DNA from 2 places in the Tissierella carlieri genome. Region 2 is predicted to be linked to the other one. Evidence: a T-box and tRNA genes for the amino acid it is inferred to sense, from the RefSeq annotation. Region 2 holds a T-box; the other holds one or more tRNA genes.
What was found. A T-box is a leader RNA that pairs with one kind of tRNA and senses whether it is charged. The one in region 2 lies ahead of KQI38_RS15700 (valine--tRNA ligase), so its partner is inferred to be a tRNA-Val.
Positions count from the first base shown of each region.

Region 1: it encodes a tRNA-Val, which carries the amino acid that the T-box ahead of KQI38_RS15700 (valine--tRNA ligase) is inferred to sense. The anticodon was not compared.

Region 1 covers NZ_JAHLOH010000042.1:269,331-285,048, reverse strand. The annotation lists gene KQI38_RS14595 (IS110 family RNA-guided transposase) at 1-1,019, opposite strand, end outside; gene KQI38_RS14590 (amidohydrolase family protein) at 1,294-2,406, shown strand; gene KQI38_RS14585 (amidohydrolase family protein) at 2,400-3,587, shown strand; gene eutH (ethanolamine utilization protein EutH) at 3,636-4,718, shown strand; gene KQI38_RS14575 (aminopeptidase P family protein) at 4,708-6,486, shown strand; gene KQI38_RS14570 (DUF4349 domain-containing protein) at 6,512-7,405, opposite strand; gene KQI38_RS14565 (putative polysaccharide biosynthesis protein) at 7,484-9,025, opposite strand; gene KQI38_RS14560 (L-lactate MFS transporter) at 9,191-10,399, shown strand; gene KQI38_RS14555 (leucyl aminopeptidase) at 10,446-11,903, opposite strand; tRNA gene KQI38_RS14550 (tRNA-Val) at 12,056-12,131, opposite strand; gene KQI38_RS14545 (YibE/F family protein) at 12,540-13,652, shown strand; gene zupT (zinc transporter ZupT) at 13,645-14,466, shown strand; gene KQI38_RS14535 (carbohydrate kinase family protein) at 14,789-15,718, shown strand, end outside.
Region 2 covers NZ_JAHLOH010000045.1:74,806-90,523, forward strand. The annotation lists gene KQI38_RS15695 (bifunctional folylpolyglutamate synthase/dihydrofolate synthase) at 1-711, opposite strand, end outside; gene KQI38_RS15700 (valine--tRNA ligase) at 725-3,376, opposite strand; T-box leader at 3,535-3,749, opposite strand; gene pgsA (CDP-diacylglycerol--glycerol-3-phosphate 3-phosphatidyltransferase) at 3,783-4,331, opposite strand; gene KQI38_RS15710 (ABC transporter substrate-binding protein) at 4,436-5,437, shown strand; gene KQI38_RS15715 (cold-shock protein) at 5,730-5,927, shown strand; gene KQI38_RS15720 (metallopeptidase family protein) at 6,138-6,515, opposite strand; gene KQI38_RS15725 (Na+/H+ antiporter family protein) at 6,862-8,166, opposite strand; gene KQI38_RS15730 (gamma carbonic anhydrase family protein) at 8,364-8,867, opposite strand; gene KQI38_RS15735 (HD domain-containing protein) at 8,956-9,537, opposite strand; gene KQI38_RS15740 (sodium-dependent transporter) at 9,778-11,178, shown strand; gene KQI38_RS15745 (thioredoxin domain-containing protein) at 11,232-12,827, opposite strand; gene KQI38_RS15750 (DUF255 domain-containing protein) at 12,860-13,021, opposite strand; gene KQI38_RS15755 (hypothetical protein) at 13,286-14,242, opposite strand; gene KQI38_RS15760 (hypothetical protein) at 15,163-15,543, opposite strand.

The DNA of each region.
Region 1 (15,718 bases), on a different contig from region 2:
ACAGTAGCAGCTAGCCAAATTGCTCTACGAAGATAAGGAGAACCACGTTTAGATATTTTAGTATGTGTTCCGATAAAGTCTCCAGATTGTTTTACAGAAGCATCAAGACCTGCATAGGCTACCAACTGGGATGCTGATTCAAAACGTGAAATATCACCAATTTCTCCGATAATAACAGCACCAAGAATATCACCAATTCCAGTGATTGTAGTGATAATCTGATTAGTTCTATGAAGCAAAGTAGCTATTTCATTTTCAAGATCCTTCAACTGTCCTTCGATAAAGTTGATTTGAGCAATGATTTGTTTAATTTGGAAAGTAAAGGCATCTTTTGCAAAACTAATACCAAAAGTATTAGAAGCAATTTCCTGTATTTCAGAAGCCTTGGAGATTCCAAATCGACCTCTACTTGCTGCAGATAAAAGCTTAGAAAGAGTATCAGTATCTATAGATAGTATATCCTCAGGAGTAGGGTAGTTAGAGAGTAGCTCCCTAGATGTAACTCCAAATGTATCAGAGAAAAGCTTTGAGTACTCAGGGAAAACCTGATCTAACAATGCAATACACTTGCGTTTCCAGTCTGAGCATTCATCTACCAAAGAAAAACGATAGCGAGAAAGTTGGCGTAAAGCCATAATATCTTCATCAGCTAAAGAAGTAGTTGAAAACTCACCAAAACGCATGATTTGGGCTATGATAAAAGAATCTTTAGAGTCATTTTTAGTTTGTCTAATATACATTTTTCTAAATGCTTCAGATTGGATAGGATTAATAACATAGACTGTAAATCCAAGATTCAATAGATGAGAATAAAGACTAAGCCAGTAATGACCAGTAGCTTCCATTCCAATAATAACATTGGAGGAATCAGCTTCAAATTTATTAAGTAAGGAAAGTAGCTTATTGCTTCCAGACTCAGAATTTGAAAAAGTAATACTTTTATCTAAAAGCTTACCATTAGAATCAATAATAGAAGCTTCATGGTTTTTCTTAGCAATATCAATACCAACATAAAACATAAAATCACCAGCTTTTAGAATATTAACAGATAAAGACTAGAACCTCTCTACTTTACACAATACAACCTCGTTAGATATTCAGTAACTAGGTACTATCCAGCTCATTCGCATATGGATGTAAAGAAGAGGCGTAACCCTTATTTAGGAAGACAACGCTTCAAGGAGGAGATCTACGACCCCTATCTGTACAAATATTATCTCATAAGAACAGTGAGATAGAAAAGAGATACAGTTATTAAACTGTAACTATATTATACGAGGAGGAGTAAGAAATTTGATTATTAAAAATGGAAATATTCATGTAGGCAATGGTATTGTTTTAGATGACCATGATATCTTAATAGAGAATGGAATTATAAAAGAGATAGGTAAAAACATTATAGTAGAAAATAAAAAGATAATTGATGCAAGAGATAAGGAGGTTTTTCCGGGATTTATTGATCCAGTAAGCAGCTTTGGGTGTATGGATATTTCTTTTAGCATAAAGGACCATAATGAAGCTTCAAACCCTATAACTCCAGAGTCTAAAATAAAATATTCATTTAACCATAGGGAAATTGATTTAGAGGAGCTATATAAAGTAGGTATAACAACTATAGGAGCATCCCCTGGAAATACAAATATTATAGGAGGTCAAATGGCTGCATATAGGACTTGGGGCAAAAATTCAAGTACTATGTTAATAAGAGAACCTGTTGGTATGAAAGGCTCTATTGTTAACAATGTTAAAGATTACTATGGTAAGAAAAATATATGCCCGATGACAAGAATGGGAGTATTTTCAAAGCTAGAAGAGTTTTTAAATAATAGATCAGAAGCCAACAAGGAAATAGTAGATGATATTTTAGGGGGCAGATTACCTTTATTTATTACGGCCAATAAATCAGCTGAAATAAACGCTCTTCTTCATCTTATCAAAGAATTTGGCGATATAAAGCTTAATATTGTAGGTGCTTATCAAGCAGATAGATGTATTGATAGCATAAAAGATGCAGGAGCTTCTATTATAGTTGGAGAGCAGATATATCTTACAGAGAGAAGATATAATGAAACAGATTTATATAAGATTGCGGAGCTTCAAAAGGAAGGAAATTTAATAAGTTTTACACTTACTAGTACTTATGGGACAGGAGGTAAGGTAAAGTACCTTTGGAATGCCATAGAGTTTTATAAAGTGGGGGTTGATAAGGAAGAAATTATCAAAATGATGACATTAAATCCTGCTAAGATGCTAGGTATAGATCATATACTGGGAAGTATTGAAGAAGGAAAGTTTGCAGATATAGTCATATATAATAAGAATCCCATTGAATTCTATGATTCAAGAGTTGCTAATACAATAGTTCATGGTGAGCTTGTTTATGGTGAGGAGGGATTCCAGTGTTAGTAATAAAAAATGCAAGAATTTTTACAATGGCTGATAGAATAATAGAAAAAGGATATATAATCGCTGATGATGGCAAAATTCTTAAGATTGATAAACATAATGAAGTATTGTTAGACTATATTGTTTCAAGTCGTAAGGAAGTGGAAGTATTTGATGCTGATGGTATGGTAGTACTTCCGGGATTTATAGATTGTCATTCACATATAGGTGGTATGAATTTTAGTGAAGCAACTGCCGTTGATGATTTAAATGAGATGACTAACAATATAACTGCTAGTATGGAAGCAATATATGGTATTGATCCAGATTCTCAGGATTTTAGATATGCTTATGAAAATGGTATAACTACATTGGGAATTACACCAGGTAGTGGAAATGTTATATGTGGATTAGTTTTTGCTTCTAAGACCTATGGTGATAATATATTTGAAATGACGATTAAAAACCCTGTTGCTTTAAAAGTTGCTTTAGGCGGAAATCCTAAGAGAACTTATGGAGATAGAAATCAAGCGCCATCTAGTAGAATGGCTATTCCTAGTATAATATTGGATTTATTTAATAAAGCTGAGAAATATCTAAGTCATAAGGAAGAGGCTGAATTGGGCAAGAAAGAAATGCCTAAATACGATAAGGATTTAGAGGTCATTATACCAGTGCTAAAGAAAGAACTCCCATTGAAGATACATTGTACTCAATTTGATATGATGACTGCAATAGAAGTGGCAAAGAAGCTTGGTTTTGAATTTTCTCTTGATCATGCATGGGGAGCTAGTGATTATATTGAGGAAATAGTAGAGTCTAAATGCTCAATAGTTTTTGGACCTATTGGTTCTATTAAAAGCTTTGGAGAAGGCAGAATAGTTGATATAGAAAGTGTAGTTGAATTGGATAATAGAGGTGTATTAACTGCTCTGACTTCAGACGCTCCAATAATTAGTATAGATAGCTTGATTCATCATGCTGGGGAAGCTGTTAGAGAAGGATTAGAGGTGGAAAGAGCTCTAAGAATGATAACAATAAATGCTGCAAAGGTATTAGGCATAGATAATAGAGTGGGTTCCTTAGAGGAAGGAAAGGATGCTGATATCTTGATATTTGAAGGAATACCGGCATACAATACTAATGCAAAATTAATAAAAACCATTATAGATGGTAAAGTTGTATATTCTTCTAATACATAGAAGATTAATTAAGAGTTTCATAAGAATCCAATATAATAGAGGTGTGAAGTGGTTTATATAATAGTTGCTTTTTCAATTATAGCGGGAATAGACAAGATACTAAATAATAGATTTGGACTGGGAGAAAAGTTTGATGAGGGATTTAAAGCTTTGGGGGAATTGGCTTTAACTATAATTGGTATTTATAGCTTATCACCAGTTATAGCGAAATATTTTATGTTTATACTAAATCCTTTAGCCAATCTGATCAATGCTGATCCTTCAGTTTTTCTCAGTAGTATTCTGGCTGTAGATTTAGGGGGATATACAACGAGTATTGAAATAGCAAAGTCTGAAGTTATCGGTAAGCTTAATGGACTTATACTAGCTTCTATGTTAGGCGCTACGATTTCATTTACTATTCCAGTTGCAGTAGGACTTGTATCTAAGAAAGATTTTAAATTTTTTGCTAAAGGAATTTTAGCAGGTATTACTACTTTGCCCCTCGGGATGGTTGTAGGCGGAGCTATGATGAATATAGGATTTATGGATATTGTTTTTAATCTAATACCTGTTCTTATATTCTCGATTATAATAATTTTGGGATTACTCAAATCTCCAAATAATATGGTTAAAATCTTCAATATAATAGGTAAGATTATAATGGGGATTAGTACCATTGGTTTGATTATAAGTATTATTAGTTTTATGTTTGGATATGAATTAGTTCCTGGTATGATACCTCTGGAGGAAGGGGTTATACTTGTGATTAAAATTGGCATTATATTGTCTGGGGCTTATCCTATGTTTTATTTCTTATCAAGAAAGTTGCACCGATATCTATCTAAAATAGGTAAAAAATTTGAACTAGATCAATATTCTATATTAGGGATATTTACTTCTCTAGCTAATTGTATTCCAATGCTAGGAATTTATGATAAAATGAATGAAAAAGGAAAGGTATTAAATGCTGCTTTTATTGTATCTGGTGCATTTACTTTTGGGGGACAGCTGGGATATATATCATCAGTTTCACCTGAGACAATTAATCCATTTATAGTTAGTAAGTTAATAGGAGGAATTAGTGCTATTTTTATAGCAATATTATTAGTAAGATTAGAAAAGTCTAAGGAGGTCAAGTATGACAATTAATGAAAGAGTTAGTAAGTTAAGACATTTAATGAAGGATAGAGGAATTACTGCCTATATCGTAAATACAGCTGATCCACATCAATCTGAATATGTAGCTGATTACTACAAAGGAAGAGTATGGATATCAGGGTTTACAGGTTCAGCTGGTACTGTAGTCATCACTCAAGAGGAAGCAATTCTCTGGACTGATGGTAGATATTTCATTCAAGCTGAGAATGAATTAGCTGGTAGTGAATATAAGTTATTTAAAATGAGAATCCCTGGATTTCCAACTTATACTGAATGGTTAAAAGAGAAATTGAATGATGGGGATTCTTTAGGTTTTGACGGAAAAACATTTCCAGAGTCTTCTGTCCAAAACTTGGAAAAAGAATTTAAAGAAAAGAAGATAAAGTTTGTTGATGAATTTGATCTAGTAGGGGAGATTTGGGAAGATAGACCTAGACTTTCTAAAGAAGAGGCTTTTTTACATGATATAAAATATACTGGAAAAACTAGCAGAGAGAAAATAGAAGAAGTTAGGATAGAGATGAAAAAATATTGTGCAGATTATTTCCTGTTAGGTAGCCTAGATGATATAGCTTGGCTTTATAATATAAGAGGTAAAGATGTAGAGAATAATCCTGTAATTATATCCTATGGACTGATTTCAATGGACAAGGCATATCTATTTACAGATAAAGATAAGATAAATGAAGAAGTAGAAATCTTTTTAAATCAAAATGGAGTGGAAGTAGCAGAATATGAAGAAGTGGCGGATTATGTGAATGCTATAGATAAGAATTCCAAGGTGTTTTTAGATAAAAATAAGATTAACAGATGGCTTTACAAATCTATTCCATCGGAATGTAAAATAATTAGTGAAACTAATATAACCACTAAACTTAAAGGGATTAAAAACCCTACAGAAATTGAAAACCAAAGTAATGCCTATATTAAAGATGGAGTTGCTTTGGTAAAATTCTTTCATTGGCTTGATAAGAATGTAGGAAATATTCCAGTTACTGAAATGTCAGCACAGGATAAATTATTAGAATTTAGGAAAGAGCAAGAAGGCTTTATTGAACCAAGTTTTGGTACTATCTCGGCATATAGAGAAAATGCAGCTATGATGCATTATTCAGCTAGTGAAAATTCTAATGCAGAGATAAAGAAAGAAGGATTATATCTAGTTGATTCTGGTGGTCAATACTATGATGGAACAACTGATATTACTAGAACCATGGTTATGGGTCCTATAACTGATGAAGAAAAAAGGGACTTTACTTTAACATTAAAAGCTCATATCAATTTGGGCAATGCTAGATTTCTTTATGGTGCAACAGGTCATAGCCTCGATGTCTTGGCAAGATATCCATTGTGGCAGGAAGGTATAGACTATAAATGCGGTACTGGACATGGTGTTGGATTTTTACTTAATGTACATGAGGGACCTCATGGTTTTGCCATGGTAGCAAATACTGTAGTACTTGAAGCAGGAATGATAGTAACTATAGAACCAGGTGTATATAAAGAGGGTAGTCATGGGGTAAGAATAGAAAATGTGGCAGTAGTACAAGAAGACATTTTAACAGATTCAGGTCAATTTATGAAATTTGAAACAATATCCTTTGTTCCAATAGATTTAGAAGGAATAGATGTAGAGTTATTAACTGAAAATGAAAGAACATGGCTAAATGAATATCATAAAGATGTATTTAGTAAACTTTCGTCCTATTTGAATGATGAAGAAAGAGCTTGGTTAAAGGAAGAAACCAGAAGTATATAAAAAAAGCAAGGGGTTCCCTTGCTTTTTACTCTTTAGGAAGCGTATTATTCCTCTTTCTTATAAACTTCCATACTACATAAGCTACAACTCCTATGATTATTCCATATGGAAGGAAATATATAAAGGATATAATTAAGTTTTCAATATTGTAGGTAAAGAAATATAAAGAATCTTTAAATGCATTTCCTACCTTAGTCCAGAAAGGAGTTTTTATATTTTCACCGGGAGTTAGTTTTGCCACTTCTTCAAGATAGAAATTAACAGTACTATAATTTACCTTATCATCCATATCCATTATATTAGCAGTTAAATTTTCCTTTTCATAAATAATATTGGTAAGTTGATTTTCAAGAGCTATTATATCTTCCATTTTCTCTGCTTTCTTTAGCAGATCAAGTATTCTTCCTTCCTTAACTTCTAAAACCTTTAGTCTAGATTCTGTATCTCGATACTGTTTAGTAATATCTACTTTAGAAGTGTTTTCAGAGATTATATTTCCAATTTCCTTTAATTCATTTTTAAAAGTATCCAGATTTTCCCTTGGAATTCTAATTGAATACTGAGAATGCTTTAAACTAGTAGAATAAACATAATTATTGTAGGAGATATCTGAATTCTCAATATAACCCTTATATTTACCTATGAGAGAATTTAACTTTTCAACAGTAGCCATAAATTCTTTTGTTTGCATAGAAATTGATACTGTGGTAATTATCTTATCAGGCTCGATTAGATCATATTCGGATTTTTTATCTTCACCTACACTATCCATGCCTCTTTCTTCATTTTCGGCTGATGGTTCAGCAGGAGCCCTATCCTGAACAGACATATCATAGGATTCAGATTTTTTTGCACTACATCCTGAAACTATCAAAGCAAAAACTAAAACCATTATAAAGATTGATTTTCTATTCCTCATTTTATTCATCTCCTTTAGCTAAATTATACAATAATTTGGTAAAGGAGGGGTTACAAAAACCTTACAATATCATATATTTTAAGGAAGTTTAATTAATTTTTTAAAGAGGTTTTTAGGTATTGCTTTAGTCAAGAATAGAACAAAAATATAAGCTAGACTGCCAGCTAATAAGCTAGATACAAACCCTAAGGTGCTAATGTTTTGAAGGTTTCCTATATCATGGATAGATAAATAGATAAACCCAATCATAAATATAGAAGCAACTAAAGGTTTTCCTATAATATCTATATAGTCAATATCAAATTTTACTACAGACCGTATTGCAATAAGATTCAAGATTAAAATCACTGTATTAGAACCATAAAAAGAAATAAAAATTCCATTTACTCCAAATCTGGGGTTTCCCACGAAAATATATATAAGAATTATTCGGAGAATCATACCTATTATACTATTGACAGTAGCACTGGTTTGCTTATTAAGACCCAATAGTATGCCCGAGAAGGTATGTTGTAGTGCCAACAAAACAGTACCATAAGCCATTACATGTATAAAATTAGCCACTAGAGGGTCATTGTATAAAAGGATAGCTAATGGTTTAGAGAGTCCTACATATAAAGACATCAGAGGAAGTGCTACTAACAAAGTGACTTTGATAGATAAATGTATATCTCTTTTTATATCTTTATATCTCTTCAAAGCTATCTGCTCTGATAAGCTAGGTATTAGATTGATAACTAAAGCAGATGTAACTATAAAGGATAATCCAATCAAGGGCATGGTCATTCCCATAATTCTCCCAAATATTGAGATAGACTCACTACTAGTATATCCTGCAGCCATAAGTCTGTTAGGTATAAGGATTGTGTTGATAAATCTTAGGATAACACCAAATGATCCTGAGATAGTTAAAGGTATAGACATATATAAAACCTTAATTAAGCAAGATTTTTCATTTTTTTTATCAATTGGGTAATTGCTCTTAGTTTTATATAGCCGTCTTTTAGAGAATAGTGACCACATAAGGTCGAAGAATTCTCCAATACTGATTCCTAGAATAGCTATGGTAGCTCCATGTATAGGTTCTACAGGGCACACATAATAAAGAATGCCCACGATAATGATGAATCTGGTCAAATGCTCGATTATCTGTGCAATACTGGGGGTTATCATATCCTTCATACCATAGAAATATGATCTCAATATTGAGCTTGCAGAAAGAATAATAATAGCTGGAATCATGAAATATACACCAAGCACCATATCTTTGCTTTTAAGCATCTTAATAGAAATGAATTCAGAAAATAATAGTAGGATTATACTAATTATAATAGAAGCAAAAAGGTTAAAAGTAAGGGTTGAATTAAATATGCTTTCTACATTATTATAATTCTTTTTAGAGTTTTCTTGAGCTACTAACTTTGTTACAGACGTAGGAATTCCAGAAGTAGTTATAATTAAGAAAGTCATAAGGGTGGACATGGAAATTTGAAATAATCCCATGGCTTCTGCTCCTAGAAATTTTGATAGAGCAACTTCATAAGCAAACCCAATGATTTTCATAAGAAAGTTCATAAAAACCATAATAATTGATCCGTAAATAAATCTATTTTTATTCAAAAAATCACCTCTTGAAAATAGTCAGATATTTATTTATATGTTTTATAAAAGAGAAAATTCTAAGGAGATTTTTTAATACTATGATTATGCTATCTTTGTTGTAGGTAGGATTTTTCAATGATATAATATTGTAGTACAAAATAATGACTTTACAAGGGGGCTAATATGGAGAAGGATCTAACCACAAAAAAATATAAAGTATTATGGGCAGCTACATTAACTAATGTCATAGCAGGTTTAGTGTACATATGGAGTGTAATTAGCAAAGCATTAATTGAAGATCTTAATTGGACCAGTAAGGAAGCATCACTTCCTTATACAATGGTTACAGTGTTTTTTGTAATTGCCATGGTTATATTTGGGAAGATACAAGATGAAAAAGGTCCAAAATTAACAGTTACAATTGGGGGTATATTAATGGGGGCGGGTCTCATATTCTCAGGGATATTTACAGATCCAAAGATTATGATACTAACCATGGGGGTAATAGCTGGAACTGGAATAGGCACTGTAAATGCATCTACAGTACCGCCAGCAGTAAAATGGTTTCCCCATGAAAAGAAGGGAATGATAACTGGAATAGTAGTAGCTGGTGTCGGTTTATCTTCCGTATTCTATTCGCCATTAGCAAATTATTTGATAGATAAAGTAGGAATATCTAAGACTTTTATCTACATAGGAGTTGGAGCTTTAATTCTCACATTGATATTGGCACAGTTATTGGAGAACCCCCCTGAAGGTTTCTTGTCTCAGAAAACTACTTCTACTGAAAAGAAAAAAGATAAAGCATCTAATGATTTCACATGGAAGGAAATGATAAAGACACTGAATTTCTATAAACTTTGGCTTATGTTGACCTTTTCATCTTCTGCGGGTCTAATGATTATAGGACATGTATCCAGTATCGCTAAAAGCCAAGTAAATTGGCAAGCAGGATTTATATTAGTAATTTTGCTTTCTATATTTAATGCTCTTGGGAGAATATTGGGAGGCACTCTATCAGATAAAATAGGAAGAGTAAGTCTTATGAAAATGGTATTTATTCTACAAGGAGTAAATATGTTTCTATTTGCCAAATATTCAAATATAGGTCTTCTAGCAATAGGGGTGGCCATAGCAGGCTTATGCTATGGTGCGGGGTTTTCAGTTTTTCCTGCAACTGTAACAGATTTATATGGAATAAAGAATTTTGGAATAAATTATGGTCTTACCTATACGGGATGGGGAGTTGGAGGGATTATAGGTCCTATGACAGCAGCAGCGATTTTTGACTCCACCCATAACTATAATACTGCATATATAGTAGCAGGAATACTTCTTGTAATATCAACTATAATTGCATTTACATTTAAGTCTGAAAGGCAAGAAGGTTAGATATATTATGGTTAAAGATAAAAAAGCTAGAGGCAACCTCTAGCTTTTAATGATTACATCCTTCTCCTTTACATCCCTTAGCTAAATGATATAAAGTCTTTACAGGAACTCCCGTAGCTCCCTTAGGTAAATATCCTCTTTCAGATGATAGAAAAGCAGTTCCAGCTATATCTAAATGAACCCAAGGAGTATTGTTTACAAACTCTTCTAAGAAAAGTCCAGCAGTTATTGTGCCTGCTCCCCTTCCGCCGGTATTTTTTAAATCACCAACAGTTCCTTTTATTAAATCTCTATATTCATCATTTGAAGGCATTTGCCATACTGGCTCACCTGCTAATTCTGCAGCATCTTTGACTTTATTCATTAAACTTTCATCATTAGTTACAGCTCCAGTATTTATGCTGCCTAAAGCAACAACACATGCTCCAGTAAGAGTAGCTATATCGATTATTTGATTTGCTTTTTCCACTGTTGCAGCATACCATAATGCATCTGCCAAAGTTAATCTACCTTCTGCATCAGTACTTGATACCTCTATAGTTTTTCCAGCCATGGATCCAACTATATCTCCAGGTTTATATGCTTCTCCAGAGATTAAGTTTTCACAAGCTGCCACAATTGCAACAACATTCTTCTTTAGCTTAGATCTAGCGATTGATTTCATTGTACCAATTACAGAAGCAGATCCGGCCATATCGTTATACATATTTATCATGCTATCTCCAGGTTTTATAGAATATCCACCTGAATCATAGGTAAGTCCTTTACCAACGAGAGCAAGTTTTTCCTCTGATGCACTATCTCCATTCCATTTCATTACTATAAATTGAGGTGGAATAGCAGAGCCTTTAGATACAGCTAGAAATGCTTTCATTTCCATTTCTTCTATTTTATCTTTGCCATAAACTTCTACTTCAACTCCTAAGCCTGTTAATTCTTCTTTAGCTCTTTTAGCAAGCTCTACAGGAGTCATTGCCATTGCAGGCTCATTAACTAGATCTCTTGCTAGGAATATACCTTCAATAATATTGTTAATTTCTTCAATTCCTTCTTCAACCTTATCTTTTCTATCTTCTAATACATTTAAGAAAAACTCTTTAACTGTAGGTTTTGTTTTCTTTTTTGATAGATATTTTTCAAATGCATATTCTGATTGTAAAAGACCCTCTGCTATGGCCATATTAGTCTTTCTATAGCAAAGATTTTCAAATTTAGGTACTTCTACTTCTGCTGATTCTACCTTATATTTCATCAATTCTTTACCTAGTTTATAAAAAGTTTTTCTAAGAGACTCAAGGGTTAATTTTTCTTCTTCTCCTAGTCCCAATAGAATTACATTATTTCCCTTAGGAGAAATGTCTGAATAAATTTCACCACAGGTACCCTTAAAAATTTCTCTTTCCTTCAAATAGCTATATAATTCAGGTGAGCTATCTAAATTATCTTGTCCCTTAAATACTAGAAGAACTTTTATTTCTCCGCCTTTACCAACTAATATCTTCAATCAAAACACCCCTTTTAATTTATTTAGACACTCTAATTATATCAGATATAATTAGAAAAAAATAGACAAAAAAAGAATAGTAGATTTACTATCCTTTTAATTACTTAAATTTTTAATTGTGCATTGTGCATTGTGAATTGTTAATTGAATATTGGTGGGCGGTATAGGACTCGAACCTACGACTTTCACCACGTCAAGATGACACTCTACCAGCTGAGTTAACCACCCTTAAATAGTTCTATAATATATTATCATAAAATTAAAGAATTTACAATATATTAGACTGGAATCCTGTATATAATTAGAGTATAATTTATATAGTTGGAGGTGTACTATGAATAGATCAAAAATGACCAAAATTATAATATATTTACTTATAGCATCTTTTATAATATCTATTATTGTACCAATTATAACAGTAGCAATGAGTTAGGATATTGCCAAGGGAAGGGGTTCTCTTGGCAATATATTTTTTATTCTTTTATCATAGTTCAATATGATATAATATTCTATAATACATAGGAAAGCCATATTTTTAAGGTGAATTTTTTCTAGATGGGTTTCAAAAAGGCTTCCTTAATATATTAATTCTTTAGGTAGAAGCCTTTTTTACAAAAGATCATAAGGGAGGTAATTATGAAAAAAGTAATATCAATTATTATATTATTATTGATTTTGGTTAATTCCATGGTATTGGCGGAAGATATGCAATCAGTGGTGGAAAAGGCTGTGGTCCTTGAAGCTGGAGATGCAGAAGAGAGTGAAGATTTATATGAGGGCATCAGGTTACAAAGAGTAAAATTAAAGATTACTAGTGGAAATCATAAAGGAGAAATAATTGACATAGAAAACCATCTCTCTGATAACGAGGCCTATAACTTCTTTGTGAAGAAGGGGGACAAGATATTAGTAGTGATGGAAGAGCTTCAGGATGGAGATTATGAAGTATATATTGCAGATTACGAGAGAGCTAATTATATTATATATCTAGCTATTTTATTCGCTATATTGATTCTTATAATTGGAAGGACTAAAGGATTAAAAGCAATTATATCACTAGCTCTAACAATAGGATCAGTATTTTATATACTATTACCTCAGATACTTAAAGGGGTAAACCCTATACCTATATCTGTGCTAATTTCAATAGGAGTTACGATTATAACTATATTTTTAGTATCTGGTGTCAATACTAAGAGTATAGCAGCAATAGCAGGTACTTCGGCAGGTGTTATTATAGCAGGTTTAATATCATATTATGTGGGATTAAAAATACATCTTACAGGATTAAGTGCTGATGAGGCAACAATGTTAATGTATATTCCTCAGGAAATAGAATTCAATTTTAAAAATCTACTTTTTGCAGGGATAATATTAGGGTCATTAGGGGCAGTCATGGATGTTGGGATGTCCATAGCATCAGCTATAGAGGAAGTTAATAATGTAAATAATAATCTTTCAAGAAAAGAATTATTTATATCAGGTATGAATGTGGGTAAAGATGTAATGGGAACTATGACCAATACCTTAATACTTGCATATACTGGGTCATCTATTCCTCTTCTATTATTATTTATGGCGTATGAAGCACAATTAATAGAGATTATGAATTCGGATATAATAGCTACGGAAGTAGTTAGATCCTTAGCAGGCAGTATTGGGCTAGTGCTTACTATTCCAATTACAGCACTAATAGCCAGTTTTTTAGCAAAAAAGCAAAAGCTAAGAGAGGATGTGAAAAATGAGTAAAGAAGTAGTATTATCGTTGGGGCTTACAACCATAGTGGGTTTATCTATGGGACTTGGTAGTATATTATCTTTTTTTATAAAAGAAACAAATAAAAGATTTTTAGCTATCGCTTTAAGTTTTTCAGCTGGAATAATGATATATGTATCTTTTATGGCTATCTTACCAGAAGGTATGGAATTGATAGAATCATATTTTGGGGAACAAGGAGGTCATCTAGTGGCCTTAGCAGGTTTCTTTGGCGGAATGCTAATTACTGCAATTGTAGAGAAACTAGTCCATAAATTTGGAGGACATTATCATGGACATGATGACCATCATCATGAACATGGTCATCATCATGATCAAAATGGTGAACACCTATCAAAACTAGGAATCATGTCAGCTGTTGCAATAGCTATACATAATTTGCCTGAAGGATTAGCAATCTTTACCGCTGGATTAAAAGATATATCTGTAGCGGTTCCAATAGCAGCAGCAGTAATCCTTCATAACATACCATTGAGTATTGCTATATCGGTACCAATTTATTATTCAACGGGAAGTAAAAGGAAGGCATTTCTATATTCCTTATTTGTAGGTCTGTGTCAGCCCTTCGGTGCAATTATTGGATATTTAATCCTCTCAAGATTTTTTAATGATTTAGTCTTTGGAATTCTTTTTTCCATAGTGGCAGGAATTATGATATTTGTGTCATTAGACGAATTATTACCATCATCTCAAAGATATGAGGATCATCATATATCAGTATATGGAGCTATAGCGGGTATGATCGTCATGGCATTATCCATGAGTATATTTCACCATCACCATTAAAATAACATGAATTATATTTTATAACAGATCGAAAAGTTCTACTCTTTGTTTTTTACTTTAAGAAATTAACCTTGATGAATTTAAAGAAAAGCTACTTCTAATTTTTCATTAGAAGTAGCTTTTCTTATATTTTATTATTACAGCAGACTAAAGATCATTAGATTTTTCTATATTGGAGACTTGAATTATTAAATCCTTTAATAGTTCTTTAATTAAGAATAAAATTTTGATACCTTTAGAGTTAGCTTGTAGACATTGAACTAATCATACATATAAAGCTTGTAAGGATTTAATAAGGTAAGATGAAGGAGAGAGATATCTAATGGAAAAAAAGAAGAGGGTACTTTCGCTTGGAACGGTGGCTATGGATGTCATATTAGAAACAAGAGAACTACCAAAGGAGGATGGATTTGGTTTTATAGATTCTGAAAAACTTTTACCGGGAGGGAGTGCTGCTAATCTTTCAGTAGCATTGGCTAGCTATGGTGTAGAGGCTTATCAGGCAGGAAAAATTGGTGATGATAAATATGGAGATGAATTCCGAAGGACCTTAGTAGAAGATGGTGTTTGTGATAGATTTCTAGTTACTAAGCCGGGTGGTTCAACTCTGCATACATTCATTATAACTGCTCCAGGTGGGAAGCACTGTATTATTGCGAATTTAGGAGATTCGGTATTAGACCTGCAGCCGGAAGAGCTTCCGGAGGATATACTGGATGAGATTGATGTATTTTATACTGATATGTTTTCATCTCGTGCATCTATTTATCTTGGGAGATTAGCTAAGAAAAAAGGAATTCCCGTTGTGTATAATATGCAGTGTATCCCAAGCTTTATGAATGCATGTGGTGTTACCATGGAAGAGATAGAGGAAATGATTAGTCTTTCTACTATAGTTTCCGGTGGACGAGAGGGTTATTTTGAAATCACAGGCGAGGTAGATTATCATAAGGGAGTAGAAAAATTCTTGAAAAAATATTCTGTTCCTCAAGGGGTAATATGTACTGCTGGCGATGAAGGGGCATTGTGGTATGATGCTGAGGAATCCATTTATAGGGATGCATATACTGTAGAAGCTATTGATACTACGGGAGCCGGAGATTGTTTCTTGGCAGGATTCATTTATGCTTATTTCTGCAAAGGAATGGATAGATATGGAGCCATTGAATTTGCCTCTGCATCGGCTGCTCTAAAATGTATGCAAAAAGGCCCTAGAACAAGAGCTACTGTAGAAGATGTATTACAGTTCATT
Region 2 (15,718 bases):
AGCTCCAGCATCAGAAATCTCTTTTACTTTAATATTCTCCATTGGACATAGATGAAGCTCTGCTTTCATCTCATCTGATACTTCTTTTATAACCTTCAAAGCCTCTTCTTCCTGTGGATAGGAAACTACTATACTATTTTTCTTTATTATACCAGCTTTCTGATAAGCAATCTTATCTAAAGTATCACCTAAAACATCTATATGGTCATAATCTATAGTTGTGATAACTGATGCTAATGGTGAAGAAATGATATTAGTAGAATCATATCTACCACCTAATCCTACTTCTAACACTATATAGTCTGCATTTTCCTCTTTAAAGTACATAAAGCCTATGGCAGTAACTATCTCAAAAGTAGTAGGGTGCTCAAAGCCTTCTTCTACCATTATATCAGCCTTTTCTTTAATAAGGCCGGTTATCCTTCCAAGGGTTTTATCTGGTATGTCTTGTCCATTTATTTGAATCCGTTCATTAAATCGTTCTATATAAGGTGAAGTAAATAAACCTACATTATATCCTCCAGCTTCTAGTGCATGAGCTAGATAGGAGGAGGTGGAACCTTTTCCATTTGTTCCACCCACATGAATATATTTTAATCCTTCTTGAGGATTTCCTAAGAGACTCAAAAGCTTACCTATTGAATCTAGTCCAAGTCTTGATCCATATTTATTCTTGTCGTTAATATATTCTAAAGCCTCTTGATACTTCATTTTACCCCCCACTTTATCTATTAGTTTTTATACTTTCAAGTCGCTCCATTACCTTTTCAAGCATTTCTTCATATTTCTTTTGTTTTTCTTTTTCTTCAGCTACTACTTTTTCAGGAGCTTTCTTTACAAAGCCCTCATTAGATAATTTCCCTACTACTCTCTTTATCTCACCTTCAAGTTTTTCTTTTTCCTTTTCTAATCTTTCTATTTCCTTCTCAAAATCAATTAAATCTTTTAAAGGTAAAAACACCTCACATCTATCCAATACTACTGAAATATTATCTTCACCTATGCCATCTTTCGTACCTCTTATTTCTATTTCTTCAGCGGATGCAAGATTTAAGAAATATCTTTGACCATAATTAATAATATTCTTTATCTTTTCATCTTTTGTTACAAATATTTGTGTAGATTTTTTAGAGGGTACTATATTCATTTCGGCTCTAGCATTTCTTATACCCTTTATTCCTGACTTAATAAACTCAATAGCCTCTTCTGATTCAGGGAAATTTAGCTCGTCCTTATATACTGGCCAAGAGCTTAAAATCAATGGTTTATCATTACCTGGTAAGTGCTGCCAAATCTCTTCAGTAATGAATGGCATAAATGGATGAAGTAGCTTCAATATATCTTTTAAAACAAATAATAGAACCTGCTCAGCTGTTTGTTTACTAGATTTATTTTCTCCATATAATCTTGATTTAACCATTTCAATATACCAGTCACAGTATTCATCCCAAATAAAATCATATATTTTCTGTGCAGCCATACCTATTTCATATTTATCTAGATTTTCTGTGGCTTCTTTAATTACAGAATTTAATCTAGACAATATCCATTTATCTTCTTCCTCTAAACTATCTAAGCTTAATTCTTCCTTAGCTACATCTTCTTCAAGATTCATAAGGACAAATCTAGTAGCATTCCACAGCTTATTAGCAAAGTTTCTATTAGCTTCTACTCTCTCGGTGTAGAATCTCATATCATTTCCTGGAGAATTTCCTGTAACTAAGGTGAATCTTAGAGCATCTGCACCATATTCATCGATTATCTCCAATGGATCTATACCATTACCTAGAGATTTACTCATCTTCCTTCCTTGAGAATCACGAACTAGTCCCGTCAAGAATACATCTTTAAATGGAACTTCTCCCATCTGCTCAATACTTGAGAACACCATTCTAACTACCCAGAAGAATATAATATCATATCCTGTAATTAGTACATCTGTAGGGAAGAAATATTCTAAGTCCTCTGTCTTCTCAGGCCATCCAAGAGTTGAGAAAGGCCACAAAGCTGATGAAAACCAAGTATCTAAAGTATCTGTATCTTGATGCAAGTGAGCACTGTTACATTTAGTACATTTCTCTGGTTTAGTTCTAGATACTATAATTTCTCCACACTCATCACAATAGTATACTGGTAGTCTATGCCCCCACCATAACTGTCTGGAAATACACCAATCTCTAATGCCTTCTAGCCAATTAGTATAAATCTTTCCAAATCTTTCAGGTATAAAGTTTACTTCTCCATTCTTATATGCTTCTAAAGCCGGTTTAGCCAATGGCTCCATTTTTACAAACCATTGTTTAGAAATAAGGGGTTCTACTATTGTAGTACATCTTTCACAATGTCCTACTGCATTTTGATGCTCCTTAGTCTCTACTAAATATCCTTGCGATTCTAAATCAGCAACTATTTTCTTTCTAGCTTCATACCTTTCTAATCCTTCGTATATTCCACCATTAGGACTAATAGTTCCATCTTCATTCATTATTATATACTGACCAAGTCCATGTCTCTCTCCTACTTCAAAGTCGTTAGGATCATGAGATGGAGTAATTTTAACTGCTCCTGTACCAAATTCCATTTCTACGTAGTCATCGGCAATTATTGGTATCTCTCTATTCATTAGGGGTAGAATAGCAGTCTTTCCTATTACATCCTTATACCTTTCATCCTCTGGATTAACAGCAATAGCCAAGTCTCCTAACATAGTCTCTGGTCTAGTAGTTGCTATAACTATATATTCATTACTGTCCTTAATAGGATATCTAATATGCCATATATGTCCCTGTGAATCTTCATGCTCCACCTCTGCATCTGATATTGCTGTCTTACAGTTAGGACACCAGTTGATTATTCTATCTCCTCTATATATTAGACCCTTCTCGTATAATCTAATAAATACTTCTTCTACCGCTTTGCTAAGACCTTCATCTAAAGTAAATCTATCCCTAGTCCAATCACAGGAAACTCCTAACTTCTTTAGCTGATTTTTGATTGTACTTCCATATTTATGGGTCCAATCCCAAGCCTCTTCTAAGAATCCTTCACGTCCTAATTCTTCCTTAGATTTTCCTTCCTTCTTAATTTTTTCTACTACCTTCGCTTCAGTTGATATACTAGCATGGTCTGTACCAGGCAGCCAAAGTGCAGAATATCCTTCCATTCTCTTCCATCTAGTTAAAACATCTTGAATAGTATTATTTAGTGCATGACCCATATGAAGGCTACCTGTTACATTTGGCGGCGGCATCATTATGGTATATGGCTTCTTAGTTTTATCAACATGAGCTACAAAATGATTATTATCATTCCAATACTTATAAAGTCTATCTTCAAAGTCTTTAGGATTATACGTTTTTGGTAAATTTTCTAACATTTTTATCTCCTCCTTCATTCAATTCACAATTTACAATGCACAATTCACAATTCACAATTAAAACTCTTAAAACATAGGGTTCTACCACTAAAATGCTTCCTAAAAAACAATTTGAAGTATTTCAGAATGACAATAAATAAACCCTTCATCTTTACAATTGTAAGGACGAAGGGTAATTCGCGGTACCACCTTAATTCCATGGAAATATCCATGGCTCTTAAATAAATATAAGGGTTTAACCCTTCAAGCTTACTTAGTTTCAGCTTGAATGCTCAAAAGCTACCTTCAGTAAATACTTAACTTAAGATCTCTCAGCCTAGAATCCTTTCTCTGTATAGGGTATTTACCTACTCCTCTTTATCAAAGCAAATCTAAAATTATTGATTTAATTATATATACATATTTTTTATTTGTCAACTATATCATTACCTGTATTGTGCTCCACTTTCATAAAAATAATCAAATAATTGATAAAAGCAATAATATTTAAAGCTACAGTTAAAGAAAATAAAACTGTAGAAATTAATTCAGGAAATTTAAACACTATAGATAATGTAGCTGCATAAAAGGACAAGGTTGCAATTTTACCGTATTTATTGGAAGGCATCACCTGTTTTCCTTTAAATAAATATAATATAGCTCCACCCAAAATCATCATTATTTCCTTAACTCCTAATGCAATCAATATCCAACTTGGAATTATACCCTTTGTCGTAAAACTAATTAGAATGGTAAATGTCATCAATTTATCTGCAATAGGATCTAACACTATGCCGAGTTTAGTACTCATATCATACTTTCTTGCAATATATCCATCTAATACATCAGAAATTCCAGCTAAAATAAATATCAGTCCTGCAAATAAAATATTTTTTTGAAAACTAGAATAAAAGAAATATAAATAAACTGGAATAAGTAATATTCTTAAAATCGTTAACATATTTGGTATATTCATACGACTCCCCCTTTAACAACTAATTTGTAACCTTTACTATATTTTAGAATATTATAACATTAAATCATAGTTTCGTATACCCATATTATGTAAGGAGGGATAGGATGGTAGGGCTTTTTAAAAGGATTTCCTTTATTTTAATCCTAGTACTAATACTCTCATTAGGATTAACTGGATGTAAAAAAGAAGCCGAATTAAAAAATATTAGGTTAGTTGAGGTAACTCACTCTCTATTCTATACACCACAATATGTAGCTATAACTCAAGGCTTCTTTGAAGAAGAAGGGCTAAAGATCGAATTAATAAACGGAAAAGGTGCAGATAAAGTTATGGCTGCATTGTTAAGTAATGAGGCAGAAATAGGATTTATGGGACCTGAAGCATCTGTATATGTGTACAATCAAGGAAGAGATAATTATGTAATTAACTTTGCACAATTGACACAAAGAGATGGTTCTTTTTTAGTAGGCAGAGAAAAAGATGATAATTTTACATTTGATAAATTAAAAGGCAAAACTGTAATCGGCGGCAGAAAAGGTGGCATGCCTGAAATGACTTTGGAATATGTAATAAAAAGCCATGGTCTAGAACTAGATAAAGATGTTGAAATTAGGACAGACATACAATTTGATGTAATGGCGGGAGCTTTTGTTGGTGGAGAAGGTGACTATGTAACATTATTTGAACCTGTAGCAGCTACATTAGAAAAAGAAGGTAGAGGATATGTAGTAGCTTCTATAGGTAAAGAAGGAGGATATATTCCATATACCTGCTACTCAGCAACCAAAGAATACATCGAAAAGAATCCAGAAATAATTCAAAAATTTACAAATGCTCTATATAAGGGCATGGTTTGGGTTCAAGAACATAGTAGTGAAGAAATTGCAAATGCCGTAATGCCACAATTCCCAGATACTGATAAAGAAATTCTAAAAACTTTAATAGAAAGGTATAGAGATCAAGATTCTTGGAAACCAGATTTAATCATTACAGAAGATGGATTAAATCATATGATGGACATAATGGAATTAGCAGGAGAACTAGATAAAAGAGCTGATTATAACAAAATAGTAACTACTGAATTTGCTAAAAAAGCTATGAAGTAGAAAAGATGCCTAATGGGGCCTTTCTTTTACATTTGGAAATCTCAGCTACTTCAATATACTTTGATAGTATTGTAGATGCCTTTGTAGTAGCAATAGATGATGTAATATTTATTTATTAAATATACCTTGCTATTAGTTAACAGTTATGCTATGCTTAATAGGAACTTAAATTAAATGTAAAAAGTAACATAATATATATTTCCATAGGTACTCGCAGTTTGCATACATGTGTAGAAATTTTATTATTAATTTATTACAGTAGTTTAAGAAATAAAATTTGGAGGTACACATTATGAAGGGTACAGTAAAATGGTTTAATGCAGAAAAAGGATTTGGATTTATTACAGGAGAAGACGGAAATGATGTTTTTGCTCACTTCTCACAAATCCAAAAAGAAGGTTTCAAGGCTTTAGAAGAAGGCCAAGAAGTAGAATTTGACGTAGCTCAAGGACAAAAAGGTCTTCAAGCTGAAAATATCGTTATAAAATAGTAAATATTTTACCCCTAGAATAGTTAATATTCTAGGGGTTTTTAATTAAGTACCTTTAACCAACTATCATTTCTATAAATTAAGAAGATTTTTTAATTCCACAACATCAATATTAATCGACATCTTTAATTTATATGTTTATAAATATAATCATAACTTATTCCGCCTATAGAGAAATTTCATATATGAAATCTCTCTATAATATGTACCCTATTCCTTTCCCCTATATTTCCTCATATCTTCTGCATCCTTTATTTCCAATCCCTTTTCTCCTGCTAAGGATTCCAGATGGTGAGTGAATTCATGTAATAGAGTATCCTGTAACTTATCATATAATTCTTTTCTAGAGAGTCCATAACAAACCTTTTCAAAAGAACCATAGTAGATTGCAATCCTTCTACCTGTTATGCTATTGATATATTCTCCCATAACATATAATTTATCTTTATCTCTACTCTCAGGATGAAGTTTATATTCTGGTAAAAGGATTATACCCTCATTAAGTTTATTGAAGAACTCCTTTGGTAATTCTTCTGCTATATCGTCAAGGATCTGATGAACCTCATCTATTGTTGGAAAACTATTCATATATAACGATTCCTTTCTTATATAAAATTTAAATAATATTATAACATATAAAATCTATTAATAACTATTTAATTAAATTAGTTATTTAACATTCCTATTCTTTGTTCTATTATTTCTATCTAAATATGGGTTTTTATCATGTCTTCACAAAGATTAATATCTTTATATATTATCTCATCCATCACTAGTTACGACAATTTCCAAAACCATAAGTAAAGTTTATAATTAAACCTACAATATTTATAAACTCATCTAAGTTTAAGCTATCTCCATCCAAAACTATCTTCTTCATAACCATTCCTCCCATAATTGCAAAGGAGACAGTTAACCTGCCCCCTTAGTCATATTAAAGTATTAATGCTGCTATAGTTCCAAATATCAATAATGAGATATTATAATGAATAAACGTAGGAACACAGGTATCCCAAATATGGTCATGCTGTCCATCTACATTTAATCCAGCCGTAGGTCCTAATGTACTATCAGAAGCTGGAGATCCTGCATCTCCCAATGCGCCAGCTGTACCTACTAAGCAAATAGTTGCGGCAGGACTAAATCCTAAAGTCATACATAGTGGAACAAATATTGCAGCTATTATTGGAACTGTTCCAAAAGAAGTCCCAATACCCATGGTAATTATTAGGCCAATGAATAACATTATAAACGCTGCTATGGCTTTGCTTCCCCCCATCATACCTGCTGCAGCTTCTACTAAAGATTCTACCCCTCCAGTAGCTCTAATAACTGCACCATATCCAGAAGCAACTAACATTACAAAGGCAATAAATCCCATTAGTGAAATGCCACCGTTTAGCATTTCATCAAGCTCCTTCCATTTAAACGCACCAAATGCCATCATTATTGCTAGACCTGCTATAGCACCAAGTGGAAGTGACTTTGTTATAATTTGTATAGCAAAGGCTGCAATTGCCCCAATTAAAGCTCCTATATGCTCCTTCGACATCCCCTTATTTTGAACATGCTTGATATCTAGTTTAGCTAATTTAATATCTTTATATTCTCTCGGCTTTCTGTAGACTATTAATACTGCAAGAAATAATCCTATTATCATACCTATGCCAGGAAGTAACATTGACTTCCAAACCATATTTGTTTCCACATTCATACCATTATCTATTAGAGCGTCTCTTATTATATTATGAAATATAAGTCCAAAACCTACTGGAAGCATTACATAAGGAGCCTTGAGGCCAAATGTCAATGCTGATGCTACAGCCCTTCTATCAATTTTCAATTTATTCATAACAGAAATTAATGGTGGTATTAGTATTGGAATAAAAGCTATATGGACTGGAATTAGATTTTGTGAGAAACAAGCTACACCGGCTATTAACAGTACAAATATCGATCTTCTCCCTTCAACCATTTTTCCTATTTTTCTAGCTAATATATCTGCAACTCCTGTCTTACCAATGGCTACTGCTAAGGCTCCAAGTAATATATAAGATAATGCAGTTTCCGCATTACCACCCATACCACCAATTAGAGTAGCTATAGTATCTCCTAATGACATACCTGATAATACACCGCCTGTTAAAGCAGCTAGAATAAGTGCGATTAATACATTCAGCTTTAATAAACATAAGATAGTCATAACTAATACTGATAATAGTACTGGATTGGTTAACATATTATCCCCCCTTGATTTTATTAGAATGATTAAGAAAAAATTATTGTGATATATGTTATTCATATTTCACAAATCATAGAACCGAGAAAAAGGATAAAAGGTCTAACTCAGTCACAAATTATCAATTGAATAAATTAAAAAGGATATATTGACCAAGAAATTTCTTAGTCAATATATCCTTTAATATAAATATATTATTATAAATGTTCATTTCTCCATAATTCTTCGTATCTAGTTGCATTATATTTTACTGTCTCTATTTCTTCTTTACTTACTTCCCTTCTAACCTTTCCTGGTGAACCCATTACTAAAGAATTAGATGGTATAACTGCTCCCTCCGTAATCAATGCTCCGGCCGCTATTATACAATTATCGCCAATGACAGCCCCATTAAGAATTATTGATCCCATTCCAATTAAACAATTATTGCCTACCTTACAGCCATGAACTACTGCATTATGTCCTATAGTGGTATAATCTCCGATTTCACAAGGAGTATTGGTATCCACATGTACTGTAGCATTATCTTGTATATTGGTGAATTTCCCAATGGTTATATAGCTCATATCCCCACGTGCCACTGCTCCATACCACATACTACTTCCTTCGCCTATAGTTACATCTCCTAAAACATCTGCTGTCTCAGCAATAAATGCTTCTGGGTGTATATTAGTTTTCTTATCCTTTAAATCTCTTATCATATACTGTCTCCTTATTATATATTTCTTTATACTATTTGTTACCCTAATTATAGCATAATAAAACCCAGTAAATACTGGGTTTTTAAATTTATAGTTCTCCTTTTAAGCCTATTTCTTCCGCCACTTTTCTCATAGCGAGGATAGTTTCTCTAATTACATCATCTCTTTCCATCCCTAGCATCTCTATACCTTTTTCAATGACAGATCTATCTACTCCTGACGCAAAGGCTTTATCTTTCCATTTTTTCTTTACAGACTTTGGCTCTAAATCTAATACAGATCTACTAGGACGAAGAAGTGCTACTGCTGTAATAAGTCCAGTAAGTTCATCAATAGCATATAATACCTTTTCCATTTTTTCAACAGGTTGTATATCACAGCATATTCCAAATCCATGGCTTGCTACTGCTCTTATATAATCCTCTGGATATCCTTCTTCCTTGAGAATTTCTTGCACCTTTATACAATGTTCTTCTGGATACATTTCATAGTCTAAGTCATGAATAAGGCCTACTATGGTCCATTTCTCTACATCTGGCTCATTGAAAATTTCAGCAAAATGCTTCATTGTTCCTTCAACTGCTAAAGCATGACGAAGCAGACTATCCGATTTATTATATTTTTTAAATAATTCTAAAGCTTCCTCTCTAGTAGGTATTTTATTTATCATTTGTTCCCCTTCTTTCTTTCTTTATCACTTTATTATATATAATAGGCTAGTGAACTTATGGTGTCAAGTATTATTGATTATAAGATTTAAATCCATTAAATTTTACCACAACTTTATTTAAATGATGCTTTATCTAAGTAATTAGGTAAAATTTAATTATTGACGTAAGTTAAGATTAATATTACAATATTCCTTATATCAAATGTACTATTGGCAAAACTCATACAGGAGGAACTAAAGATGAAAAAACCAAATAACGAATCAGTCTCCACAAATAAAAAACGAGAAACATTTTCATCCGGATTAGCAGTATTTTTTGCAACACTTGGCTCAGCAGTAGGATTAGGTAATATTTGGAAATTTCCTTACCTTGTAGGGGAAAACGGTGGCGGAGCCTTTGTATTAATTTATTTTTTATCCATATTATTAGTTGGTATGCCAATAATGGTATCTGAATTTTATATAGGACGAAAATCTAGAAGTAATGCAGTCTCTGCCTTCACTAAACTTAAGGCAAACCCAAAATGGAAAATCATTGGCTATTTTGGAGTAGCTGCTGCATTTTTGATTATGTTCTATTATAGTGCGGTTGCTGGATGGGTATATTCATATGTATTTAAAGCTATAAATGGTGCTTTTTCAAATCTTTCTAATTTTTCTTTTGAGCAAGCAACAAGTATAGTAGAGAATCAATTCTTAACTACTACTGAAAGTCTATATTCTCCTATTATATGGCAAGGAATTTCTATTTTAGTTGTTGCACTAATATTAATTGGTGGAGTCAAAAATGGAATTGAAAGAATAACAAAGACTCTTATGCCTGTGTTATTTATTCTCCTAATAATCTCTTGTATAAGAGCCCTAACATTACCAGGAGCTAAAGCAGGTTTTAACTTTCTATTTAAAATAGACTTTTCAAAAATAAATCCATCCGTTATTCTTTCTGCACTAGGTTTGGCATTCTTTAAGCTCTCTCTTGGGATGGGAACCATGATAACTTATGGAAGTTATTTTACAGAAGATAATAATTTAATTCATACATCTGCTAAAGTTGCATTATCAGATACATTTGTCTCTCTGTTAGCTGGAGTTGCAATATTTCCAGTAGTATTCACTTTTGGAATGAAACCAAATTCAGGACCTAGTCTATTATTTAATACTATACCTTTAGTGTTTTCACATATCCCTTTTGGAAATATACTAATTATTGCTTTTTTTATTCTGGCATCCATTGCAGCTACTACTGCTTCTTTATCAATGGCAGAAGTTCCTATTGCCTTTATTACAGAGAAATGGAATATTAAAAGGAAATATTCAGTTATTATTGTATCATTATCTACGTTTATAGTAGGTGCCCTAACTGTACATCCTAGTAGTATTTTGGGGCATGTAACGATCTTTGGAAAGAACTTTTTTGATTTATTTGACTATATATCATCTAATATTATTCTACCAGTTGGAGGACTCTTAATAGCAATTTTTGTTGGTTATTTTGTTAATAAAGACAGTGTATTAGATGAGTTATCAAATAATCATAAATTAAACAACTCAAAAACTATTACTATCTATTACTTTGTTTTAAAATATATTTCACCACTACTTCTGCTAATTGTATTTTTAAACTCATTAGGAATTATATGAAATTTGGAGATAAGAATTTTTTGCAGACTTCTTATCTCCCTTGATTTCTATCTTTATTCTATTGCAATTACTGAATATAGGTGTGAAAGTGGATTATTGTTTATATCGTCTCCAAAGGCATAGAATATTTTATTGGCAATCTTTTTATATTTTTCTTCTTTAGTTAAATCGTATAGTTTAAATAAACTCATTATAGCCAAGGAATTACCAGATGGTATAGCACCATCATAAACATCCTTTGGTCGCATTATTAACTGTTCTGATATATTGCTATAGAAAAATAATCCTCCATCTTTCGTATCTTCGAAGAGTTTTATCATATCCTCAGTTAATCTTATCCCTAGGTCTAAATATTTATTATCATTTGTTGCTTCAAATAGCTCAAGTAATCCATATATAAAGAATGAATAGTCTTCTAAAAAACCAACATTATAGCCTTCTCCATTTATATAAGTCGATAATAAATGGCCTTCTTTATCCATGGAATTTGCTATTATGAAATCTGCTGATTTTCTAGCTATTTTATAATAACCTTCATTATTAAATATTTGAGCTGCATATGCCAGACTAGCTATCATTAAACCATTCCATGAAGTTAGTATTTTTTCATCTCTATGGGGTTTAATTCTTTTATTTCTGTATTCGAAGAGTATCTTATTAGCTTTATCAAGATTTGATCTATCTGACTCTGATATCTCATTCAAATCATGTAAAATTAGATTAGGATTATTGTAGCCTTCAAAATTTCCTTCTTCTGTAATATCATAGTACTTAGAATATAATTCTCCTATCTCCTCTCCCAAAACGTTTAATACTTCATCATAGCCAAATATATAAAACTTTCCCTCTTCTCCTTCTGATTCTGCATCTAACGCTGAATAAAATCCTCCTTCTATAGATGACATATCTCTTATTACAAAAGCATATATCTTTTCTGCCACTTGTTTATATAATGATTTTCCGGTTATCTCATATGCTCTTGTATAGACAATTCCTAATAGTGCATTGTCATAGAGCATTTTTTCAAAATGAGGTATTAACCATTTTTCATCTACAGAATATCTATAGAAGCCGTATCCTATATGGTCAAAAATGCCTCCTTTATACATTTTTTCTAGAGTAATCTCTGTTATTTTCAAAGCTTCTCTATCGTTATTTTTTCTACTATGTTCTAAGAGAAACCATAGATATTGTGGCATAGGGAATTTGGGATAAGACCCAAATCCACCATTTTTTTCATCAAATATTCTTATTAATCCCTCTTTTGCATCATTATTCACTGTCTCTTTTATATTTCCTGTTTCATTTACTAGATATCTTTTCTTTACTTCTTCTAAGATATATTCTGATTCTTCCAATACCTTATCTTTATCATTTTTCCATAGTCTATTGATTTTATTAAGCAAATCAATTATCCCTGTCATCCTGCTTCTAGTTCTCTTAGGAAAATATGTCCCTACAAAAAAAGGTTTTCCTTCTGGTGTTGCTAATATATTAAGTGGCCATCCACCAGATCCAGTCATGGCTTTAGAAAATGTCATATATACCTTATCAATATCTGGTCTTTCTTCTCTGTCTACTTTTATTGAAATAAAGTATTTATTTAGTACTTCTGCAACTTCTTCGTCTTGGAATGATTCGCGATTCATTACATGGCACCAATGGCAACAAGTATTTATATCTAGGAATACCCAATCGAAAGAAATATTGGTTTATCCTCATTTTGGGACTTTTCAAATGCTTCTGGTATCCAAGGATACCAGTTAACTGGATTATAAGCATGTTGTAATAAATAAGGAGACTTTTCATCAATCAATCGATTAGGTATTTTATCTTTAGCCATAATACCACCACCTTTCATATTGTATTTCTATGTATTATATCCTAAATAAAAAAGATTACTATAATTAGTTAGTAATCTTTCATTTTTCACCTATATTCAATTTTGATTTTTATATTATCCTTATCAATTCTCGTGTACAACATTAACTTTATTACTTTTCATGTTAATATTCTTGTCCATTTCCATAACAATTGCCACAAAACTTTACACTAGAAGCTAAAAGTATCTATTAGCTTCATGCAGTTATTAATTCTTCAGAACCGCCTATTCAATATCTTTTTCTTCAAATATTAGAATTTGATTTTTATGAACTAAACTTCCTTTGATATTTAAAAAATAGTACTTATCTTCTTTCCAAGTCTGCGGCTCTAATGCCCAGAAGTTACAGTAAATTAAAATATTTTTTCCTACTTGATTCCTGATCATATCATTTAATTTCTTATTTTGGACTTTTATTTCTATTGCTGGTACTTTATAAGCCCCTTCTTCTTGCACAGGTTTTGGAGATTCAAGCTTTATTGAATAAAAGTCATACTCAGGTTTTGGTTCTGTTATACTTCTTATCTTCCCAGCTATACAAATTGGATGTTGAGGTCTTTTGTTTTTAACATATAAGTAGCAAGCACCATAATCATCTATCTCGTAATAAAAATTATTCCAATTAATTTTTTGTTTTTTATTTAGAGTACTATTATAAAATTCTAAAGTTACTTTGGAACTGATATCCTTATTTTCTTCTAAAGCATTCCTTAATTCCATTATTTTTTTCATAGTTGACAAATAAGAATCTAGTCTCTCTTCTTTTTTCTTATATTCCTTTTCTTTTGATTTCTGACTAGTGCTATCTTCTCCCAAGCCGTTTTCTTTGATCCCAGCTTTTCCAGTTTCTCGTAAGCTTTCTGAAATTAAATGAAGTCTAAAATTAAATTTGCCTAATCCTAAATCCTCTAATATTTTGTCACTAGATTCTTTTGCCATTATTGTCAAACAACCTTCTGTATTATATTTACACTCTAATAAATGATCATTCTCCTTGCTTTTTAACCTAAAATAAGGATTAATGTAGTAAGTCTTCTCATTAATTTCTTTCTTATATCCTTTTACATAGGTTAACTCCACATTACATATATGGCATTTCAAATTTCCTCTCATATCTTCGGAGGCTTCTTCTATTTTAATTTCTTTACTATTAAACAATGCTTTCCTTAACTTTCTTCCCATAAATATTTCCCCTTCTCTTCTATATGTTCGTTACCTTATAAAAACTACCTTCATAATACATTAATCACTAAAACCTCTTGCTCTAATTAATAGCTTCAGTACATTTACTTTTCAGAGTATTTCTTTTATCAAATTCACCTATATAATTGTTCCTATTTTCCACATAATATTTGTTAGTTGGAAAAATGTCTTTATACCAAAATGTACTGCAACATAAGAAACTGTGAATTATTTTAAAATTACCTATACCAATTAACTTCATGTGTTCAATTAAATCTATAGAAAATAAACATCATAAACTATAACTAAAACTCTGCAATCTAGTATATTGCTAATTTGGGATTTAGCTTATAGCAATAATAAAATTCAAATAAGTGATGAGTCTTTGATTGGTAGGCTTTTTTCATTGTGATTTGTAGACTAAAAGAATATTCCAACTCACTAATACTCCACTGAGTTAACGCTCCTTTTCTAAAATCATCCATTTTATTTTCCAAGTTACCCCAAAATGGTATCTATAATATTAGCTAATATTAGTTTTCGCATAGCTCTAGAATGAGTGAAATTTCTTCAATTTAATATTTGCTTTGATATAATGCCAAAGTTATCTGTGATATCTCTAGATCCTTTTGTATTTTGCCTTCACGAAAAAATTCTTTGACATACTTATAGAATTATTACCGATATAAAATATCCTTTTTACCTTAGCTAAATAACAACATATATCAAGACGGCGTATCAACATTCCTTAAATATTTTTCATCACTGCTGGATAATATACAGTTCTTATATATAATGTAATTCCTAAATAGCTCATTTATTAAATCATCGCTGAACATCTATTCATCACTTATGAACTATTTAACTCCTAATTTATAATCCATATTATTAGAAACTCTATGAATAATATTTTTATAAATCTATCCTAGCCTGCTTTTATTATATGTATTAAAGTTCTCAAAATCATGATGCCTTTCAATTTGATTCTTAAATTTAGAATGCCATCCCTTATCTTTTGTTACAATAACTTTCTCATTTACATCTAAAAATTGATCTGCTGTAATATCAATAATATAGTCTTCATATTTAAGCCATGCGTGAGTTCGTTCCTCATACATACCCCAAACATAAAATGTTTTTATTCCATTAGAAGCGTAAAACTTTGATAGAAGATCACAAGTATCACTACAGCATCCCCTAGGAAAGTTTTTTAGAAAACAAGAGTCTGGAAACTCATCTAAATCCATGTTTTCGAGTGTTTGTCTAAAAAAGACTGGCAGTATTTCTGAGCTTCTTCTCAACCTAAATCTATTTTCCCTCCCCAATAATCTTAAACCTTTTTATTGTTCTAAATATAGCTAGCCCAACAGATAATTTTAATCATAAACTGAAAATAAAAGAAATAATTTACAAGCTAACCCCTAATACTCTTAAGCTATTTATTTCAAATGTCTGTAAGTCGGTTAATGTCCGTAC